One region of the Bombilactobacillus bombi genome, then DNA from elsewhere that is predicted to be linked to it. Evidence: riboswitches for the same ligand, from Rfam matches in the RefSeq annotation. Region 1 holds a riboswitch; the other holds the start of a gene.

Region 1 (8,216 bases):
AACGCGACCATATTTCAGATTGACACCATACATTGCGGGTTCTGTAATTCCAACTGCAGCAGAAATTGCGGCACTAAGAGACAAACCCTTTAAGTCTGGATTTTTTTTGGTTTTAATCCATACAGCAAGGGCACCGGCTCCTTGGGCAATCATAGTAATTGAAACAATACCATTTAACACACTATGACCATGAGCAGCAATATCATTGGCAATCAGTGGTATAACGGCCCAATGCAATCCAAAAATGACTAAAACTTGATATAAACCACCAATAATAAGTCCTGATAAGGCACTATTAACTGTTAAAAGCCATTGCAAAACAGAAGCTATTCCTTCAGAAATAAATGAAATAATCGGTCCAACGATTACTAAAACAGTTATTCCAACTAAGAGAATTTCAACTAAAGGTGTAAAAATTAATCTTAGAGTAACAGGCATCCACTTTTTAATCCAAGGTTCAATTTTAGCGGCCATCCAAGCAGCAAAAATCATAGGGAAAATGGAATAAGTATATTGAGGAATATGAATTGGAATGCCAAAGAAGTTAGCATTAATTCCAACGCCTGCTATATAATAATTAAATTTTCCTGAAGATACAATCTTTACTAAATCAGGATAAATTAAAAAACACGCTATAAGAGCAACAACAATAGGATTAGAGCCTAATTTTTTTGCTGCAGTAAAGCCCACTATTACTGGTAAAAAATAAAATGCAGAATCCGCCATTGCATTAATAATAATGTAAGTGGAAGAGGTAGTAGACATATGACAAAAATTAGTTAAAATATTCAATACCCCTTTTAACATACCGCTAGCTGCTAATAATCCAATTACGGGCATCATAGAACCAGTAATAATACCAATCAATTGGGAAAATCCACGTTTAGTTTTTGCTAACAAAGAATTATCTACAGGCTTTTTTGTTGATTCACCTTGATCTTCAGATTGTTCAAAACCACTTCCCAATTGACTAATTACTTCGTCATAAACATCATCAACTGTTTGACCAATTACAACTTGATATTGATCATTAGCTCGAGCCACATCTAAAACTCCAGGGATGTCATTGACTATTTTATCTTGGGGAATTGTATCGTCTTTAAGGGAAAATCTTAAACGTGTAAAACAATGAATAACACTATTAATGTTTTTCTTTCCCCCAATTGCTTTAATTACTAAACGGGCAGTTTTATGAAATTTATTTTCGCCATTATCTGATTTTATCGATGAGGTTTTAGTGGTGGCTGATTTTAAGTTAGCGGTAGCTGCAAGATCTCCTGCAGTTACTATGCCTAAATTCAGGGTTAACTTGTCTAAAACATCATCAGTATTGGTAATAGTAACTATAATAGTGGTTAATTTGCCAGCTTTTTTAATGGCTTTTAAATCCATTAAACCAATTGTGTCACCTTTATGAACAGTGTTTCCTTGTTCGACAGAAATTTTAAAAGGTGCACCCTTGAGTTCTACAGTATCAATACCTAAATGAAGTAACAGTTCAACACCGTCAGTAGTTTTAATTCCTATTGCATGCTTTGTTTCAGCAATCATGACAATTTCCCCAGTGACTGGGGCTGTAATTTGTCCATCATTAGGTTCTAACCCAAATCCGTCACCAAGTGTTTTTTGAGAAAAAACCTGATCTTGAACTTTACTTAAGGGTATTATTTCACCACTTGTAGGAGCTAATAGTTGTAATTGCTTCTTCATTTTAATTCCCCCTTACTATTATAAGTAATCCAACAATTGTGTTACATCTGATATCGTTTTCAAATAAATAATACAGCTTGTATAGACAAGTGTCAACATAATGCTTGTAAATATTAATTTTATACAGTTTAATTGATGTTATTTTTGTACGTACAAGAATGGTATAATCTAGATTTAAAAGGCGTATAATAAATAGTAAATTTAAAAAATGGAGTTTACTGAATGGTAATTGCTAAATACTTACAAATTGCTCAAGATTTAACCGATAAAATTAAACATGGCCAATATCCAGCAGGTGATTTTTTGCCAAGTGAACCAGCGTTAGCACAGTTATATAGTTCTTCTCGGGAAACAATTCGTAAAGCACTGAATGAATTGATTGATGCTTGTTTAATTCAAAAAATAAAAGGCAAAGGTTCAATGGTGTTGGATATTAATCGGTTTGTATTTCCGGTGTCTGATATTACAACTTTTTCAGAGTTGAATCTGAGTCAAAAAATGAACGCCACTACTCAGGTATTGGCCTTAGAAAATCGTAATTTACCACAAGCAATTGCTCACCAGCTAGCTTTAACAGATCCTGCTGCTATCTTTGTACGGCGTTTGCGAACGGTTGATAGCGAACCTATTGTAATTGACGAAGATTATGTATTAAAAAAATATGTACCAGCGATTACTAAAGAGCAAGCACAGACGTCTTTATATTCTTATTTTGAAAAAGAATTAAATTTAGAAATTGCTTATGCTACTAAGACGATTACTGTAGAACCTGTTGATGAATTAATTGCGGAAAAATTGCATTTGCAACAGCCTAATTTAGCAGTTTTTGTGCGTAGTCTAACTTATTTAAAAGATACATCGTTTTTCCAATATACTGTTTCAATGCATCGGCCTGATAAATTTAAGTTTGTGGATTTTGCTCGCCGTAAATCAGCTCATGGAGGATTAGTTTTATGAATTTTAAAAATAAGGTTATTTATCAAATTTATCCAAAGTCGTTTTATGATAGCGATGGTGATGGTATTGGTGATTTAAAAGGAATAATAGCTAAAATTCCATATTTACAGCGATTGAATATTGATATGATTTGGTTCAATCCCTTTTTTGTTTCTCCACAAAATGATAATGGTTATGATATTGCTGATTATTATGCAATTGATCCCTTATTCGGTACCATGGCTGATTTTGATGAATTGGTTCAACAATTGGCTAAAAATAATATTGGTGTGATGTTGGATATGGTCTTGAATCATTGTTCCACCCAACACGAATGGTTTCAAAAGGCACTCGCAGGCGATGATAAATACCAAAAATTTTTTTATTTGCGCGATCCTAAACCTGATGGTAGTTTACCCAATAATTGGACTTCTAAATTTGGCGGTCCTGCTTGGTCTCCATTTGGGACTACTGGTAAATATTATTTACATCTATATGATCCATCTCAAGCAGATTTAAATTGGCATAATCCACAAGTCAGAAGTGAGTTATTTAAGGTTGTTAATTTTTGGCGTAATAAGGGCGTCAAAGGTTTTCGGTTTGATGTAATTAATGTGACCGGCAAAGATGAAGATTTGCGTGATGCACCTGAGGGTATGGATAGCAAGATGATGTATACTGATACTCCGATTGTTCAAGATTATTTGCAAGAGTTAAATCAGGCTACTTTTGGTCAAGACAAAGATATTATTACTGTAGGGGAAATGTCTTCTACGGATATTCAAAACTCAGTCTTATATACTCGGCCAGATCGCCATGAGTTAACCATGGTATTTACTTTTCATCATTTAAAAGTTGATTACCAAAATGGAGAAAAGTGGACACGCGTTCCTTTTGACTTTAAGCAGTTAAAACAATCATTAAACGAATGGCAAGTAGGAATGAATAATGGTGGTGGTTGGAATGCCTTGTTTTGGAATAATCATGATCAACCTTGGGCTTTAAATCGCTTTGGAGACCCTCAACATTATCGCGTTAAATCGGCAGAAATGTTAGCAACTAGCATGCATTTATTGCGAGGCACCCCTTATATTTATCAAGGCGAAGAAATTGGGATGATAAATCCCGATTACCAAAGTATTGATGACTATGTTGATATTGAAACAAAGAATGCTTATCAAAAAATGCTCGATAATGGCAAAACAGCAAAACAAGCTCTGACAATTATTCAAGCCAAGTCTAGAGATAATAGCCGTACACCCATGCACTGGAATAGCAGTACTAATTCAGGATTTACCACAGGGAAGCCGTGGCTGCGACCAACTAATCAAAAACAAATTAATGTTGCTGATGAGTTAGATCATGGTGAAATTTTTAATTACTACCAAAAATTAATTAAATTACGTAAAGCTTATGCTATCATTGCGCAGGGAGATTATGAACCACTAGATTTAACCCATCCGCAAGTCTTTGGCTATTTACGCAAATATCAAAAACAAATTTTAATAGTTTTAAATAATTATTACGGACAAACGACCAAATTTTTATTGCCGCAAAAATATCAAGAGCTATCAACGCAAGTGCTAATTAATAATTATCATCAAGTTATCTCGAAAGTTCCTAAATATGTTGAGTTACAGCCTTATGAAGCGATTGCGCTATTGATTAACAAATAAGTATAAAAAAATAACCACTTTCAATGAAGAGTGGTTATTTTTTTATACTTATTTTTCACTAGAAAGATCAATATCTTCTAGAGGAATAATCTTAGTATGGTGTTTGAATTTGTAACCAAAATACAAGATTAAAACTAGCGGTACACTAATATAAGTAACACCAATTTGTTGCCAATCCCAATTAATAAAGGCATCAATATTTTGGCCACCAATAACGATAATACATAAAATTAATGCAATAATCGGTCCCAATGGGAATAATTTGGCATGATATTTGAGTTCGCTTAAATCATGTCCTTGCTTAATAAAAGCTCTCCGAAAGCGGTAATGGCTCAAAGCAATACCTACCCAAGCAATAAATCCAGTTAATCCAGAAGCAGCAACCAACCACATATAAATTTTTTGACCAAAAATACTAGTCGTAAAGGTTAATAAGGAAACAATAATTGTAGCAAGCAGTGCATAAAAGGGAATCCCACTTTTAGTAGTTTTTGCGAAAATCTTGGGAGCGTAGTTATCCTTAGCTAGTGCATATAACATTCTGGTAGAAGCATAAGCACCAGAATTAGCGGAAGATAAAACTGATGTTAAAACAACTGTATTCATTAGACTAGCAGCAAAAGCTAAACCAGCACGTTTAAAGACCAAGGTAAATGGTGAAACAGCGATATTACCATCAGCAGCACTTAACAAATTAGGACTGGTATAAGGTATTAAAGCAGCAATAACAAAAATAGATAAAATATAAAATAATAAAATCCGCCAGAAAACATCATTGATAGCCTTTGGTACGGCTTCTTCAGGATTTTCAGATTCACCAGCAGTTACACCGATTAATTCTGTTCCCTGAAAAGAAAATCCAGCAATTAAAAAGACGTTAATAATAGCTGGTAAGCCACCCACAAAAGGGGCCTTTTTATAGGTGAAGTTTTTCAACCCCACTGCTGGACCAGTCATAATACCAAAAATCATAGCAAAACCAATAATCAAAAACACAATAACTGTAATTACTTTAATAATGGATAACCAGTACTCAGTCTCTCCAAAAGTAGAAACTGTTAAGGCATTAATCAAAAAAATAACAACTAAAACTAATAAACTCCAAATCCAACCGGGCGATTTAGGCAGCCAGTATTGAATTAGCAAAGCAGCCGTAGAAATATCAACAGCCACTGTAATGGCCCAATTAAACCAATAATTCCAGCCCATCGCAAATCCTAAAGCGGGGTCTACATATTTAGCATTGTAAGTAGCAAATGAACCAGAAACAGGCAAATTAGTTGCTAGTTCGCCTAAACTAGTCATTAAGAAGTAAACCATGATTCCCATAGCAATATAAGCTACCAGACCTCCACCAGGTCCGGCTTTAGAGATGGTAGAACCAGAAGTCATGAATAATCCAGTTCCAATACATCCCCCCAAAGCAATCATTGTTACGTGACGCGTTTTTAAATTCCGTTGGACAGTATCTTTTTCAGCCACAATAATTCTCCTTTACCTTGTAAGAAGAACTCTAAAAACGATTAAAAGCCTCTTAACAAAAAGCGCTAAGAGGCCTACGGGTATAATCGTAGATAGCGCTCCGCAACGATTGGGTTGCGACAGTCCTAGATTTATTAAATCTAGTCCCAACCGAATATTAAAACAGTAATAAACGATTTCGGCCAAAAATCCTTTCAACTTATATCTACAACGCTGTATCGTCTTCATAAGTTTACTGATAAGTTTGGCAACCTCTTCTTTGATTTATATTAAATAAGTTTAAATTAAATTAAGACAAAGTCAAGAAAAAACGCAAATTGATACAAATTATTAATAATTAGAGGATATTTTGTAATATAATAACAACAACACATTTATAGGATGAAAAAATGAGAAAACATAAAGCATATAAACTAGCAATTCGGGCTATTTTAATAGCGATTATTTTGGTTCAATCAATGACTCCCTTTCTGGGTTTTATTCCTTTAGGATTAGTCAATGTAACGATTATTCATTTAACCGTAATTGTAGCGGCAATTGTTTTAGGACCTGGAGATGGCGCATTAGTGGGCTTGATTTGGGGATTAGGGACGATGATTCGCGCTTATAGCGCGCCAACGAGTCCTTTGGATACAATGATCTTCACTAATCCAATCATTGCAGTATTACCACGGATTTTGGTGGGCTATTTAGCGGGGATTATTTATCGCAGCACTAAAAACAAAATCAAATCGCAAACAGTACGCATGGCTTTAGCGGCAGCGATTGGTTCTTTAACCAATACAATCACCGTTTTAGGCTTGATGCGCTTAATGTTTGCCGGTGCCATGGCGAGTGCTTATAAAGTGACTTCAGGAGCTTTAAATGGAGTCATTATGACCGTAGTGGCTACTAATGGCATTCCAGAATTAATTGCAGCTATAATTATTGTGCCCATGATTTGTTTGGCAGTGTTACGTGCAAATAAGTTTTTAGATAATTAAATTCCAAAAAAAAGACTGGAGCAAGTTTAATTGTTCCAGCCTTTTTAGACAGTTTTTAGTTTTCTTTAGCTAATAAACGCCAACCAGTTAAGACGGTAGCGATTAAACAAATAACAGCGGAAATAAAGAAGACAACATGCATACCATAAATAAAGACTTCTGGATGCTGAGGCAAGTAAGTGGTGACATGATGACCATAATTATGACTCATGGCCGCAAATAAAATCGTGGTAGCACTAGAAATACCAATTACCATACCCAAATTCCGTGATAGTGAATTAATACTGCCAGCAATACCTAAATCTTTGGTAGCAACTGAACTCATAACCAAAGAATTATTAGGAGAGCTAAAGATTCCGTTGCCTAGACCCATGAAAGCTACACTAACTATAAAGAGTCCCATTGAAGTGTGCAGGCCACATAGGACATATCCGATTTGACTTAACAAAATGAAAATTAAACCTATAAAAGTAATTAACTTAGGTCCAATTTTATCCGAGGCACTACCGGCTAAAGGAGCAGCAATTACCTGAATAATTGGGAAAATCATAAGGATATAGCCAGTTTGGCTAGGAGTTAACTGGCGGGCATTTTCCAGATAGAAAGGGGTAACTACATTGAAAAAGAAATTAGTGATAAAAATTAAAAGTGCACATAATAGACTTAATGAGAAATTGGGATTTTTAAAGAGAGAAAACGATAGTAATGGATTGTCATAACTTAATTCGGTTCGCACAAAGGTAATGACAGCAATAAGAGCGACGATGAATAATACCAACACGCCTATTTGTTTAAAGCCTACTTGCTGGCCCACAAAGACACCGCCAAATAAGGAAATCATCGTAACAGCAAAACTGCCAGCCCCCATTTTGTCAAGAGGTGCATGAGCTAAGGTAATATCTTTGGGAAAGACAAAATAGCCGACCACAATTGCAATTAAACCAATCGGGACATTAATCCAAAAAATATAACTCCAGCTGAATTTTGCTAACAACAAACCACCAATACCGGGTCCTGCAATCGAGCCCAAGGCGACAAAAGAGCCAATCAATCCTAAAGCTTGACCACGTTGGGTACTAGGGAAAATTTCCGTAATAATACCATTATTAGTGGCCATAGTCATTGCGGCACCTAAAGCTTGAATCGTCCGCGCAAATAATAAAAAGAACAAACTAATTCGAAAGCCTGCAAGTAATGAACCCAAAATAAAAAGGACAGTACCAAAACGAAAAACTTTAATCTTACCTAGATTGTCGCTTAACTTGCCAAAAAATAAAAGTAAAGCACAAATAATAATTAGATATAAGGAAACTACCCACTCCGCTTGATTCATCGGAATATGTAAATCCCGACTAATCACTGGCAAAGCAATATTGACAATACTACCATCGAGTGTTGACATAAAAGTAAATAAACCTACAGCAGTGAG
Region 2 (8,216 bases), 770 kb from region 1:
GCGTTGCAAATAATGGCTAACAGCTTGCCGCAACTTTAAAGTACCTGTTTGTGCTGAATAGTGAGAATCATTATTCAAAATACTCTGCACTGCTGCTTGTTTCACATGATCTGGTGTGTTTAAATCAGGTTCTCCCAAAGTCAGCTTGACAATTCCAGGAATATTTTCTACTTTTTGTGAAAAAGCTCTAATGCCTGAAGGTTTAATATTTTTAATTCGCGTTTGCGTGATTTGTGCTAAATCCGCGGGTAAGTCTGGCATTTTTATACTTCCTTATAATATTTTTTCTAATCCAACTACTAATTCAGATAAGTCTAATACCCGATCTAAAGCTACTTGAACTCCTTGCATAAATGAAGATCGATCAAAAGAATCTTGTCTGATTGTTAAAGCTTCTCCAGGTCCACCAAAGAGCACTTGTTCATGAGCTAAATAACCGGGCAAACGCACCGAATGGACCTTAACCCCTTGATAATCAGTCCCTCGAGCAGCTACTTCATTCGAGTTATCTTTTGTTAAAGGCTGTTTTAAGCGACTTTGAGCTATGAGTTGTGCTGTTTTAATGGCTGTTGCTGATGGAGCATCAATTTTATCTTGATGATGCATTTCAATCACCTCAGCATCTGGAAAATATTTAGCCGCTTCTTGAGCAAACTTCATCAATAAGACTGCTGATAAGCCGAAGTTAGGAGCAATAAGGCCGCCAATATGCTGTTTATTCGCTAAAGCTTGAAGTTGTTCAATTTGAGAATCTTTTAATCCACTAGTACCAATAATGGGACGAATTTGATGCTCCAAGGCGTATTTAGTGTTTTCAAATACTGCTTGCGGAGTTGTAAAGTCAATCCAAATATCAGCAGCAATATCAACGTCAGCTAATTTTTCAAAAATTTGTACATCTGCTGGTAAATTTGTTAATTTTTGGGCATGAGGCGCTAAAGCGGCTACTAATTGGCAATCAGATTGCTTCATGACTAACTGTGCTGCTTGTTGTCCCATAGAACCTGTAATACCTGCAATTATCACTTTTTTCATAATTTAATTAACTCCTAACTCTAATGGTAATGCTCCCGATAAAGCATGTTCTTGGAGTCCTAAGTGCAAAGCTAATTGCTCTTTTTCAGATTCATTTAAATCCATAATTGGTAAACGACAACTACCACTAGCAAGTCCCTGTGCTGTTAATACAGCCTTTACTGGCGATGGGGAAGGATACATAAACAAAGCTTGCATTTTAGGTAGTAATTGCCGTTGTAATGTTCCTGCAGTTTGAACATCGCCTTCGGCCAATGCACCATACATTGATCGCATGGCTTTTCCATAAATATGTGCAGCTACGGATATGACGCCACGAGCACCCAAAGTTTTAGCCGTTAAAGCCTGTGCATCTTCTCCAGTATAAACCATAAAATCATCTGTGGTATTTTCTATGATATATTCTAAGTCTTCTAATGAAGTACATTGCTTAACACCAGCAATTTGTGGGTTTTGAGATAATTCCACAATTGTCTCTTTAGCAATCGTAATCCCTGTTCTTCCTGGAATATTATAAATCATCAAAGGAATTTGCGATTGAGCTGCTACTGCTGCAAAATGAGCTTTAATACCACGCTGGTTGGGCTTATTGTAATATGGGGCCACTACTAATGCTGCATCAACTCCTGGAATTTGACTTACTTCACGGGTAAATTGAACTGTCTCTGCAGTATTATTACTTCCTGTACCAGCAATTACTGGAACACGTTGTGAGATAATTTGCGCAAAATTCGTATACAATTCAATTTTTTCATCATGACTCATTGTAGCCGCTTCGCCAGTTGTACCGCCAATTACAAATCCGCGACTGCCCGTTTTTAATAAATGCTCAGTTAATTGTTCTAATCCAGGATAATCAATACTGCCATCATCTTTAAAAGGCGTAATAATTGCTGTCATTAAATCAGCATTTGTAAAATTTGTCATTGCACTTTCCTCCTTTAATTAGTTTGCATATGGTTATTCAAAAAGCCAATCATCGCTTGCATCCCAGCAAACATTGCATCTTCTTGAGGATTAAAAGTTGCAGAATGCAATTGTGCCTTATCTTGAACGCCCAGCCAAAACATTGTTCCTGGAATTTGTGCTAACAAATATCCAAAATCTTCTCCTGTCATAGCTGGTTGCGTTTCTTGATACTTAATATCAGGATTACTTTTCATATAATTAATAAATTCTGCTGTTAATTGGGGATTATTTTCAACAGGCCAATAACCGCCTTGATGGAGCTCTACTTGCACATCAGCATTAAAACTCTTAGCAATACCAGCACCAATTTCTTGCAAACGTTGATCGATTCTTTCAATCATAGTTTGTGTTAATCCTCTAATAGTACCTTCCAAATGAGCGTGACCAGCAATTACATTCCGAATAGTTCCAGCTTCCATTTTCCCGATTGTCACTACCCCACCTTCAATTGGGTCAATACTACGAGAAATAATTGTCTGTATTTGTTCAATCATTGCTGATGCCGCTACAATCATATCATTAGCTCTTTGAGGGTAAGCAGCATGCCCATCTTGTCCTTGCAGATCAATATTTATTTCTGTAGTACCTGCAAATAAAGTTCCTAAACGACAGCCAATTGTGCCTGATGGCAAATCTGGTGTTACATGTAGGGCATAAAATTCATCTGGGCGCCAAGCACCTTGAAAAACTCCCTGTTCATAAGCCAGCTTCCCGCCATTTTCACTTTCTTCAGCAGGCTGGAAAAAGAAGATTAAATCATCTTGTGGTTGGTGTTCACTGAAATAATTTAAAATGCCTAAAGCTACAGTCATATGCAAATCATGACCACATGCATGCATTTGTCCAGTATGACAAGAAGAAAACGCTAAGTTAGTTTGTTCTGTTACAGGTAAGCCATCAATATCAGCACGATAGCCAATAGTTTTTTGAGGATGGGAGCCATGTACTTTTACTAATAAGGCAGTAGGCAATTGCGGAATTGTTTTTATTTCTAAATGTTGCGCATTAAATTGTTTAATTATTTTGATTAAATAATCATGAGTTTGTGTTTCTTGTAAAGCCAATTCAGGTATTTGGTGTAAATCGCGGCGAATTTGGAGTAGTTGTTGTTTGGTTAAAATACTCATAAGCTCACAACTTTCTCAAATCAGTTTCAATTTTGGTTTTAGCACTAGTTTTAGCATCGATTTTTTTAATCAATTTAGCCGGAACGCCCGCAACTACGCTATGAGCAGCTACATCTTGGGTAACGACTGCGCCGGCAGCAACGACTGCCCCAGCACCCACCTGTACTCCTTCTAACACAACCGCATTAGCGCCAATTAAAGCACCCGCACCTATTCTTACTGGTTGGGCCGAAGCTGGTTCAATCACTCCAGCTAAAACTGCACCCGCACCAATATGAGCATTAGCGCCAACAATCGCTCGACCACCCAAAACTGCGTTCATATCAATCATGGCACCCGCGCCTATTTCTGCACCAATATTGATAACTGCTCCCATCATAATGACGGCTTGATCACCTATTTCAACTTGATCACGGATAATTGCTCCTGGCTCAATCCGCGCATTAATTGCTTTCATATCTAAAAGTGGAACAGCCGAATTACGACTACTATTTTCGATTTGATAGTCCGTAATTTCATTAGCATGTTGTTTTAAAAATGGACCTAAATCTTCCCAATCACCAAAAACCACTCCAGTTGTTTTTTCAATAAAAGTTTGCACTCCCTGAGGCCAGGAAAGATTTTCTAAATCACCTTTCACATATACTTTAACTGGAGTTTTTTTAGGAGCATCACTGATAAATTTGATGATTTCTGGTGCTGATAATTTGTTTTTCATAACTAATTCCCCCCTTTTTGTTGATAAAAACAATCATGACTTACTAAATCAGCGTACGTTTCCCGTTTTATAACTAATTGAGATTTGCCTGCTTCCGCAAAGACTACTGCAGGACGCGGAACGCGATTATAATTGGAAGCCATGCTGTAACCATAAGCACCAGTTGCTAAAACTGCAACAATGTCTCCCGGATGGCTAGCGGGCAATTTTTGTTGATCAATTAAAATATCTCCTGATTCACAATATCGTCCAGCTAAATGGACTGTTTCTACTGCTGCTGCTTGAGGATTTCTAGCCAAAATAGCTTCGTAATCAGCCTGATATAATGCAGGGCGAATATTATCACCCATTCCTCCATCAACATTAACATAAGATTGCAAACCGGGGACATCTTTTCGTGAGCCAATTGTATATAAGCTATAGCCTGCTGCCCCAACAATTGAGCGTCCTGGTTCAATCCAAATAGCGGGGATGGACAATTGATACTTGCTTGCAGATCTTTTTACTGCTTGAACAATGGCTTTGACGAAAACTTCTGGCTCAATAATTTGATCTTGAGCTGTATAACGAATACCAAAACCACCACCTAAATTCAACACTTGTGGCTGATAGTCATACTGCTGTGACCAGTCTTTAATGATTTGCATCAAAGCTTGCACTTCTAATTCAAATCCTTCGACCTCTAAAATCTGTGAACCAATATGAGCATGGATTCCAATTAAATCCATGCGAGAATTAGCTAAAACCATTTTGAGAGCTCGAGTTGCTTGTCTTGAACGAACATCAAAACCAAATTTACTATCTTCTTGCCCAGTTTGATCATATTGGTGAGTATGAGCTGTTACTCCAGGAGTAATGCGCAGCATAACTTTAATTTCAGCTTGATTTTCTTGCAGAATTTGATCCAACAATTCAATCTCATAAAAATTATCTAAAATAATAACTCCCACATGCTGCTTAACCGCTAATAATAATTCTGCTGGTGTTTTATTATTTCCATGAAAGCTCACTTTCTCCATCGGAAATCCAGCCTGTAAAGCGGTATACAATTCTCCTCCAGAAACAACATCAATATGTGCCCCTGCTTGGTTTACTACTTGATACATAGCAATAGCTGCAAATGCCTTACTGGCATAACTAACAGCATAATCAATATTTTGTTGAGCAAATGCTGTTTGAAAAGCTTGCAGCTGCTGTTTAATGCGAGCCACATCATAAACAATTAATGGTGTCCCAAAATTTTGAGCTAATTCTAAAGCATCAACCCCACCAATAGTTAGATGGTTATGCTCATTAATATCATATAGATTATTTGTTAGCATTGGCAACTCTCCTATTATATTAAAAAAGACTCTTTTGTGCGCATAAGCAAACAAAAGAGTCCTTCAGACAAGATATTATCTGGTTTCAATTTTGTCGATAGCGCTCCGCAAATTATCATTTGCGACAGTCCGCAATTTATTGGATTACGTCCCAGCTAATTAATCACTGCAATAATTAATGCTTCGGCAACCGCCCCTTTCACTAGTTTCGATGCCTTTGCAGAAACTCCACTAGCTAATCATGTTGATTGCGACCTCTTCGATTAACAAAAATATTATTATTAATTAATCATAATGTCAACACTTTTCATAATTTATTAATTAAAAAGTGCAAAAATAAAACCACAATTGCCAAAATAACTTCACTGCCAGCTTAATTTATTTTAAAAATCAAAGCCAGAAAAATTGCTTCAAAATAGGACTATACCAATATTTTCAACTTTCAAAATAAATAATTTTTTTCAATAATGCTCCTTAGTCGTTGAAATTTATATTTGCAGATTAAAATTAAAATGTTACAATTTAGCCTAATTACATTAAAAAAATTTTAATAAAAGAAGGATTCGTCAAAATGAGAGTTGTTAAGTTTGGTGGTAGTTCACTCGCTAATGGTCCTCAAGTTCAAAAAGTACTTAATATTATTTTAGCTGAACCTAAACGTCATGTCATCGTTACTTCTGCACCTGGAAAAAGGTCAGATTCTGACATTAAGGTAACCGACCTTTTAATCAAATATGCAAATTGTGTACTTCAAAAAAGAGATTATCAGGCAGCCTTAAATCAAATCTGGACACGTTATCAAGAAATTGCTGATTTTTTTGATATTTCTCAAAATTCATTGCAACCTTTAAAACAAGAACTCATTGAATTACCCTTAACTAACTATGCCAATTATGATTTTTTAATGGCTGCTTTCAAAGCGCATGGAGAAAAAATTAATGCCCAATTACTTACTCTAATTCTGCAAAAACAAGGTGTTGCAGCACGCTTTTTAGATCCAAAAACTGCTGGATTACTGGTAAGCGATGTGCCTAATGATGCCGCCGTTTTACCACAAACTTATCAAAATTTAAAAAAATGGCGCCACACCCAAGAATTGTTAATCGTTCCAGGATTCTATGGCGTCACTGAAAGTGGGCAAATTGCGACCTTTTCACGTGGTGGTTCTGATATTACCGGTGCCATTTTAGCACAAGGGCTACAAGCTGAGCTGTACGAGAATTTTACTGATGTCAATGCAATTTATGCTGCTGATCCTCGAATTGTAACACATCCTCAACCAATTCAAGTTATGACTTATCGTGAATTGCGGGAGTTATCTTATGCAGGTTTTTCGGTGTTCCACGATGAAGCATTGATACCTGCAATTGAGGGCCAAATTCCAATTAAGGTCAAAAACACTAATCATCCTAATCTTCCTGGAACTATGATTGTTCCTGAACAACATTTTCATACTCAAAATGTCATTACTGGCGTGGCTAGTTCCAATCATTTTGCAGCACTTTATTTGCATCGCTATCTGCTTAATAAAGAAGTTGGTTTCACATTAAAACTATTACAAATTTTTTATCAATTTAATATCTCTTATGAACATATGCCGTCAGGGATTGACGACTTGACAGTTATCTTTGACAAACGCCAATTTACAGAGGAATTACGCCAACAAATGTGTCAAAAAATTCAAGAAGTTTTAAATCCGGACTATTTAGAATGGATTGACGACTATGCTATTCTGATGATTGTAGGTGAAGGAATGCGAAATAAAATTGGTGTCATGAAATTAATCACTTCATCTTTGGCCAAAAAAAATATTGGACTGCATATGATTAATCAAGGTGCTTCTCGGATTTCAATTATGTTAGGAACCAAACAAGCTGATGCACCTATCGCAGTTTCAGAAATTTATCATCAATTTTTTAATTAAAGGAGAATATCATGGTTACAATTCAAAAAGTGCATGGCTCTCAAAATCAATTTTTTTTACTTGATCAAACTACTTTACAACAGCCACTCACCCAAGAAGAATTAGTCATCCTAGCAAAAAATATTACTAATTCACAAACTGGACTTTTAGGTGGTGCTGATGGCTTGTTAGTAGTTAGTAACTCTCAACATCTGCCAGCACTGGGAAAAATGCAAGTAATTAATGCTGATGGTACTATTGCTTCAATGTGCGGTAATGGTCTTCGTACTGTAGGACGCTATTTAGCCGAAAAATATCAGCAAAATGATTTTATTGTGGAAACTGAGCAGGCTGATTTAAAAGTTACTTGCCAAGCTGATTGGGCGCCAGATGTCAAAGCTATCAGCGTGGAAATTAGCCCAGTCAGTTTTCAACGTGCGGCATTACCCTTTGACAACTTAGGAACGGAACAATTAATTAATCAACCTGTCCCAGTATTAGCTTCTGATTTAAAGTTCACAGCTATTGCTGTGCCCAATCCACACTTAATTAGTTTTGTATCGGCTAAAATTTTAGCTGGCGACTTACTAAAAAATTTAGGGACCAAACTTAATCAAGCTAATCCTTATTTTCCCGATGGTGTCAATGTCAGTTTTGCTCAAATTATTAATGAGCAACAACTATTTGTTCAAACTTTTGAACGAGGCGTTGGCTTCACTAATGCTTGTGGTACAGGGATGTCGGCGACTAGTCTTGCCTTTGCTCTCATTCATCCAGAGTTGAACATTTTCGATCGTTTGCTGACAGTTTATAATCCCGGCGGTTATGTTCAAACCCGAGTTCATCAAACTGATAATCATTACTGGATTGAACTTATTGGTAATGCCACAATCACCCACTATCTAGACTTAAATGAAAATGACTTGCATCATGCCACTATCGACCCAGCACAAGTAAAAATCACTCCAACAGTTGAAGATGCTGCTTATCAACAATTTATTAAAGATCGTCGTCCATAAGTAAAAACGATATTATTTAAAATAGTTCCTACCTTTACTAGAGGTTAGGAACTATTTTGCTCACTTGTATGATGCGTTATAATTATTAAATACTCATGAGGAGGTTCTTATGAAATTAAATCA

Evidence for each region. Region 1 has a riboswitch for lysine ahead of DS830_RS07625 (amino acid permease). Riboswitches for the same ligand answer to the same signal wherever they lie in the genome.
Region 2: linked by a shared signal. The riboswitch ahead of lysA (diaminopimelate decarboxylase) and the one ahead of DS830_RS07625 (amino acid permease) in region 1 are both predicted to bind lysine.

Annotation. Positions count from the first base shown of each region.
Region 1 covers NZ_CP031513.1:1,576,241-1,584,456, forward strand. Annotated here, with positions in the region: gene DS830_RS07610 (PTS sugar transporter subunit IIABC) at 1-1,710, opposite strand, end outside; gene treR (trehalose operon repressor) at 1,933-2,667, shown strand; gene treC (alpha,alpha-phosphotrehalase) at 2,664-4,322, shown strand; gene DS830_RS07625 (amino acid permease) at 4,371-5,804, opposite strand; lysine riboswitch at 5,890-6,069, opposite strand; gene DS830_RS07630 (ECF transporter S component) at 6,194-6,787, shown strand; gene DS830_RS07635 (MFS transporter) at 6,843-8,216, opposite strand, start outside.
Region 2 covers NZ_CP031513.1:808,525-816,740, forward strand. Annotated here, with positions in the region: gene DS830_RS04180 (aminotransferase class I/II-fold pyridoxal phosphate-dependent enzyme) at 1-261, opposite strand, end outside; gene dapB (4-hydroxy-tetrahydrodipicolinate reductase) at 274-1,038, opposite strand; gene dapA (4-hydroxy-tetrahydrodipicolinate synthase) at 1,039-1,962, opposite strand; gene DS830_RS04195 (N-acetyldiaminopimelate deacetylase) at 1,977-3,131, opposite strand; gene dapD (2,3,4,5-tetrahydropyridine-2,6-dicarboxylate N-acetyltransferase) at 3,136-3,849, opposite strand; gene lysA (diaminopimelate decarboxylase) at 3,852-5,171, opposite strand; lysine riboswitch at 5,261-5,439, opposite strand; gene DS830_RS04210 (aspartate kinase) at 5,743-7,095, shown strand; gene dapF (diaminopimelate epimerase) at 7,107-8,093, shown strand; gene DS830_RS04220 (Xaa-Pro dipeptidyl-peptidase) at 8,203-8,216, shown strand, end outside.